One region of the Oceanimonas sp. AH20CE76 genome, then DNA from elsewhere that is predicted to be linked to it. Evidence: predicted binding sites of a transcription regulator. Region 1 holds the regulator's gene; the other holds the start of a gene.
What was found. Region 1 encodes sigma-54, which starts transcription at its own class of promoters, with help from an activator protein. Its sites were predicted from a motif close to TGGCACNGTTTTNGCTT; they were not measured.
Positions count from the first base shown of each region.

Region 2: the regulator sigma-54 is predicted to act here: its motif matches at 1,542-1,558, upstream of flgB (flagellar basal body rod protein FlgB).

Region 1 covers NZ_CP155481.1:2,914,329-2,917,739, forward strand. Annotated here, with positions in the region: gene lptA (lipopolysaccharide transport periplasmic protein LptA) at 1-440, shown strand, start outside; gene lptB (LPS export ABC transporter ATP-binding protein) at 443-1,168, shown strand; gene N2M06_RS14315 (RNA polymerase factor sigma-54) at 1,212-2,648, shown strand; gene hpf (ribosome hibernation promoting factor) at 2,673-2,960, shown strand; gene ptsN (PTS IIA-like nitrogen regulatory protein PtsN) at 2,963-3,409, shown strand.
Region 2 covers NZ_CP155481.1:981,040-984,450, reverse strand. Annotated here, with positions in the region: gene N2M06_RS04790 (flagellar hook assembly protein FlgD) at 1-660, opposite strand, end outside; gene flgC (flagellar basal body rod protein FlgC) at 667-1,086, opposite strand; gene flgB (flagellar basal body rod protein FlgB) at 1,083-1,484, opposite strand; gene N2M06_RS04775 (protein-glutamate O-methyltransferase CheR) at 1,615-2,436, opposite strand; gene N2M06_RS04770 (chemotaxis protein CheV) at 2,460-3,371, opposite strand.

The DNA of each region.
Region 1 (3,411 bases):
ATCGTCAGCCGGTTACCATAGACGCTGGCCGCCAGCTGGTGGAGCTGGCCGAAAACAAGGTGACCTTTACCGATAATGTAGTGGTGAAACAGGGCAGCATAGATGTGCGTGCCAGTGAACTGGTCGTGATCCGCAATGAGCAGGGGCTGCAGTCCATGACCGCCAGGGGCAATCCGGCTACTTACCGGCAAGTGCTCAATAACGGCAAGCCGGTACAGGCACAGGCACGGGAAATTCGCTATGACATGGTCGCCCGCACCATCACCCTGATTCGGGACGCCGAACTCAAGCAGGACGATAATATCGTCACTGGCTACCGTATTCGCTACTTTATCGACAAGGAGCAGATGGAAGCCGAAAGCCAGGGTGGCAAAGACAGGGTCACCACTATTTTCCTGCCTGAGCAGGTACAGAATTTCGACAACCAGAGTAACGACTGACCATGGCCAGACTGAAAGCACGCGGGCTGCAGAAAAGCTACAAAGGCCGGAAGGTAGTGGCTGATGTCAGCCTGACCGTGAACACCGGCCAGATAGTGGGGCTGCTCGGGCCCAACGGGGCCGGCAAAACCACTTCCTTTTACATGATTGTAGGCCTGGTGCAGCGGGATGCAGGCAGCATCACCATAGACGACAATGACATCAGCCATGAGCCTATGCATGTGCGGGCCCGCGCCGGCATTGGCTATCTGCCTCAGGAAGCGTCCATTTTTCGCCGCCTGAGCGTTGCCGATAACCTGATGGCCGTACTGCAGACCCGCAAAGATCTGAACGCCGACGGCCGTAACGAAAAAATGGAACAGCTGCTGGAAGAGTTCAATATTGTCCATATTCGTGACAGTCTCGGTATGAGTCTGTCCGGTGGTGAACGCCGGCGGGTGGAAATTGCCCGGGCACTGGCGGCAGATCCGCGCTTTATTCTGCTTGATGAACCTTTTGCCGGCGTTGATCCCATCTCTGTGCTTGATATTAAGAAAATTATATTACATCTGAAAGATCGAGGCCTGGGCGTACTGATCACCGATCACAATGTGCGTGAGACGCTGGATGTATGTGAAAAGGCCTATATTGTCAGCCACGGGCACCGTATTGCTGCTGGCACACCAGCTGAAATCCTGGCCAATGAGCAGGTCAAGAAAGTCTATCTTGGTGAACAATTCAGCCTCTGAAGGCACCGCTTCGCGCGGTTGATATGGAAGGACGTTAGCATACATGAAGCCGACTCTTCAGTTACGCCTTGGCCAGCAGCTGACCATGACCCCTCAGCTGCAACAGGCCATTCGTCTGCTGCAGCTGTCCAGCCTTGAGCTGCAGCAGGAAATTCAGCAGGCACTGGACAGTAATCCGCTGCTGGAGCAGGAGGAGCCGGACAGTATCAGGGTTGAGGATAATCGCAACGAGGAGCAAATTGCCGCAGACAGCGCCATGGAACGTAATCAGCTTTCTGAAGAGCTGCCCATGGACACCAGCTGGGAGGAAGTTTATACCGCCTCTCCGGTCAGTGGTGGTGCCGGTCTGCCGGAAGGGCTGGAAGATAATGTCTATCAGGGAGAAACCACCGAAACGCTGCAGGATTACCTGATCTGGCAAATGAACCTGACTCCCTTCAGTGATACCGATCAGGCCATTGCCCTTGCGATTATCGATGCCGTGGACGATGCAGGCTATCTCACCGCCGATATTGACGAACTGTTAGCTGCAGCCTCGGCCGACGAGCTGGGCATTGAAGCCGACGAAGTAGAAGCCGTGCTCAAACGCATTCAGCATTTCGATCCCATCGGCGTAGCTGCCCGCAGCGTGCAGGAATGCCTGTGTATTCAGCTCGACCAGTTTCCCGCCAGCACCCCCTGGCTGGCAGAAGCCCGGTTGCTGCTGGAACAGCACATGGATCTGCTTGGTAACCGCGACTACCGTACTCTGCAGCGCAAGACCAGGCTGAAAGAAGACGAGCTGAGAGAAGTTCTGAATCTGATCCAGCAGCTTGAACCCCGCCCCGGCAGCAGCATTATTCAGGGCAGCTCCGAATATGTTATTCCGGATGTGGTGGTCACCAAACGCAACGGTGCCTGGGTCGTGGAACTCAACCCGGAGGCCATGCCCAAGGTACGCCTGAATCAGACCTATGCCGCACTTGCCGACAAGCCCCGCAATAGTGAAGACGGCCAGTTTATTCGTAATCATCTGCAGGATGCCAAGTGGTTCCTTAAAAGTCTCGACAGCCGAAATGAGACGCTGCTCAAGGTTGCCAATTGTATTGTTGAACAACAACAGGCATTCTTTGAGTATGGAGAAGAGGCCATGAAGCCCATGGTGCTGAACCATGTGGCCGAGGCAGTAGAGATGCATGAGTCCACCATCTCACGCGTGACCACACAAAAGTTTCTGCACTCGCCCCGGGGCGTGTTTGAGCTTAAGTATTTCTTCTCCAGTCATGTGGGCACCGACGATGGTGGTGAATGTTCATCCACGGCAATTCGTGCTCTGATCAAAAAGCTGGTCGGAGCAGAAAACCCGGCCAAGCCGCTGAGTGACAGTAAGATTGCTCAGTTGCTGGCCGAGCAGGGGATTAAGGTGGCCAGGCGTACCATCGCCAAGTACAGGGAGTCACTGGCCATCCCCCCTTCCAATCAGCGTAAACGCCTGGTTTAAAGGCAACGACAGAAGGAAGACGTTATGCAAATTAACCTGACCGGACACCATGTAGAAATCACAGATGCACTGCGTGACTATGTTAATAGCAAGTTTACCCGGCTGGAGCGCCACTTCGACCACATTACCAATGTGCACGTCATCCTTAATGTAGAAAAAATGCAGCAAATTGCCGAAGCCAAACTGCACGTCAGTGGTGGTGAGCTGTTTGCCAACGCCCAGCATGAAAATATGTATGCCGCCATCGACGGACTCATTGACAAGCTGGATCGTCAGATCATCAAACACAAAGAGAAGCTCAAGCAAAAGTAACCATGGAAGTCGCCGACATACTAAGCAGGGACTGCACGCGCAGTGCAGTTCCCTGCACGAGCAAGAAGCGTGCTCTGGAAATTATCAGCGAGCTGGCTGCCGAACATTTGAATATCGGCAGCCAGCCGCTTTTTGACTGTTTGCTGGCCCGTGAAAAGATGGGCACTACCGGCATCGGTAATGGCATTGCCATACCTCATGGTCGTATTGGCAATGACAACAAGGCGACCGCGGTACTGCTGACTTTTGCCGAACCGGTAGAATTTGATGCCATCGACAATCAGCCGGTTGGTCTGGTGTTTGCGCTGCTGGTGCCGGAGCAGGAATGTAAACAACATCTGAAAACGCTGTCCTTAATTGCTGAAAAGCTCAGCAACAAACAGATTTGCCGGCAGCTGCGTCAGGCCGGCAGTGACGAAGAGCTTTATCAAATCATGATTTCTGCCTGAAG
Region 2 (3,411 bases), 1.3 Mb from region 1:
AAGCGGCAGGCCGCCCAGGCCCGCCAGGTTGACCAGAGTGGGGCTGTCGGCACTGCCCAGGGTCACGCTGTCCACTTTGCCAAAAGCCAGCGCATTCAGCTCCTCACGCTGGCCGTCGATCAGGCCGCTGACCTTGATGTTGTATTTGCCGGTAGCCGCCGGCTCGCCGGCGTCATTCATGCCGTCCCAGCTGAAGTTGACGTTGCCGCGCTGATCGCCTTCCAGCGGTATGGTGCGCACCAGCTCGCCCTTTTCATTCTCGATGCGAATCAGCACATTGGAGGCTCCTGAACCCGCTACCACAACGCCGTCTACCGGTTCATTATTGTCCCAGTAGGTCATGGAGCTGGGCACCAGCACCTTCTGCCCCACCAGGCTGGAGGCCTGCAGTGCCTGGCTGGAGGTCATGACCTCACTCAGCCCGGAAAGCTGCTGACTCATGTTATTAATGCCGTCAGCCGTGGTGAAAGACGTCATTTGTGAGATCATCTGGGAGTTATCCGCCGGCTTGAACGGATCCTGATAAGCCAGCTGCTGGGTCAGCAGAGCAAAAAAGTCTTCCTGCTCCAGCTGGGCACGGCTGTTATCAGCCGCTTTATCCGCCGGACTTTGCTCACCGGGCCACTTAAGGCCGTTAAGATAGTCTTGATTAACCTGCATGAATGATTACCCCTTGCCCAGCCGCAGAGTCTGCTGCAGCATCTGCTTGGCGGCGTCTGCCACCTGCACATTGGTCTGGTAGTTGCGTGAGGCGCTGAGCATATCGGTCATTTCTTCCACCACGTTCACATTGGGCTTGAAAATGAAACCTTCGGCATCAGCCATGGGATGATCCGGGTTGAATTCTTTTTGCAGGGGTTTGTCGGTTTCGACGATGCCCATGATTTTGACGCCGACGCTTTCCTGACGGTCCGACAGGGCCTGGTCGAGATCAGCGGCAAACACCGGCTTGCGGGCACGGTAGGTTTCATCAATGCTGGAGCTGACACTGTCGGCGTTGGCCAGATTACTGGCGGTGGTATTAAGACGAACCGACTGAGCGCTCATGGCGCTGCCGGAAATATCAAAGACTTTAAAAAGGCTCACATCGAGTCTCCTTTTATGGCTTTCAGCAGGCCGGATATCTTGCTGTTAAGAAACTCCAGCGAGGCCTGATATTGCAGGGCATTTTCCATATAACTGGTACGCTCGGTTTGTACATCCACCGTATTGCCGTCGCCGGTATCGGGCTGATTGGGCACCCGGTATTGCACTGTGCCCGGCGGTGCCAGATCCACGGCAAAGTGACGGTTATTGGTGCGGCTGAGGGAGAAATTCTGAGAACCCTGTGCCTTGCTCAGTGCCGCCTGAAAGTCCATGTCTTTCGCCTTATAACCGGGCGTGTCAGCATTGGCCAGGTTGCTGGCCAGCAGCTCGGCTCTGTCGGAGCGGGCCACCAGTGCATGCTGATGCACGCCAAATGCCTTGTCGAAAGAAATCGTCACCGCCACCCTCCTGCGTCATAGTGACCGGAATCTGAAGTACTCACACAGGAAAAAGTAAAGCAAGAGTCGTGCCATAAATAAAAAGCACCTTCAGTTAACACTGAGGTGCTTTAAGGACGGCAAGGTGAAATTATTTAAGGCGATAGATAATGCCGGGGCTGCAGCGGATCATTTCAAACTTGTCGGAAAGACCGGTAAGTGACTCAGACGCACCCAGCAGCAGATAGCCCCCCGGATTAAGAGAGCCGGCAAACTGGTTAAGGATCTTGGATTTATTCTCGGGAGAGAAGTAAATCAGTACGTTACGGCAAAATATAATGTCGAACTTGCCCAGCGAACTGTAGCTGTCGAGCAGGTTGTAGGGCCGAAAGCTGACCATATTGCGAATGGCAGGCTGCAGCTGCATACGGCCATTATCAAGCGCGGTAAAGAACCGGCTGCGTCGCTCCGGAGACAGGCCCCTGGCCAGAGACAGGCTGTCATAAATGCCCAGTTTGCACTGTTCCAGCATGGTGGCTGAAATATCAGTGGCAATAATTTGCAGCCCCGGCAAGGCACCCGGCCGCCGGCTCATGTACTCCTGTGCCGTCATGGCAATGGAATAAGGCTCCTGCCCCGATGAGCAGGCCGCAGACCAGACACGCAGTGATTTACCGGGTTTCGCCAACTCCGGAAATAAACGGTCACTCAGCTGAGTAAAGGGGTAGCTGTCACGGAACCAAAGTGTTTCGTTGGTGGTCATGGCATCGACCACGGCCGTTTTCAGTTCACGCTCCCGAGGCTGCATGGAGCGCTCTATCAGCACTCCCATGGATTCAATACCAAAACGAGACATCAGCGGTGAAAGCCGGCTTTTAACAAGATATTGCTTGCTGGCTCCAAGGACGATACCGGTGTTGCTTTCAAGAAACCGGCAAAACGCCAAATACTGCTCGTCGGTGAAATTTTTCATCCGTGCTATTACACCTTCAAAAATTAGAGTGCATCATTGACTGCACTGGCCAGCTCATCAGGCTGAAACTTGGCGATAAAATTATCGGCTCCGACCTTTTCAACCAGCGCCTTGTTGAATACGCCACTGAGTGAGGTATGCAGAATAACATGCAGATCCTTAAGAGCAGTATTACTTCGAATCTCGGCGGTAAGCGTGTAGCCATCCATTTCTGGCATTTCCACATCGGAAATCACCAATGATAACTGCTCATGAATCGGACCGTTGGCAGCCAGTTCTTTGAGCTTGTTCAGCGCCTGCCGGCCATTTTCCGTCACAATACACTTAAGCCCCAGAGATTCAACCGCCTTTACTACCTGACGGCGGGCCACAGAAGAATCATCTGCAATAAGAACAGGCTTGTGCTCGACAGCATTTTCTTTTGAGCGTTCAATAATCGCTGCGTCAACATCTGTGCTGGCAGGAGAAATTTCATCAAGAATTTTTTCCACATCGAGAATTTCCACCAGCTCACCGTCTATTTCGGTGACGGCCGTCATGTAGTTGAAGCGACCGGCCCCTTTGGGTGGTGGCAAGATCGACTCCCAGTTGACGTTGATGATGCGCTCTACCGAGCTGACAAGAAACCCCTGCACCGAACGGTTGTACTCGGAGATAATGACAAAGCTGTCTTCGGTTTGCTCTATCGGCCGGCCCCCCATGGCCTTGCTCAGGTCAATAATGGAAATGGTCTGGCCACGAACATTGGATACACCCCGAATAACCGGATGACGCTGAGGCAAGCCACTGAGCCGTGGGCATTGCAACACTTCCTTGACCTTAAATACGTTGATGCCAAATCGTTGGCGACCGTTAAGCCTGAACAATAATAGTTCCAGCCGGTTTTGCCCCACCAGTTGTGTTCTCTGGTTTACCGAGTCGAGTACACCCGCCATTATTCAGCCTCCGGAATGAGATTTAGCTGTCTGCCCGCCA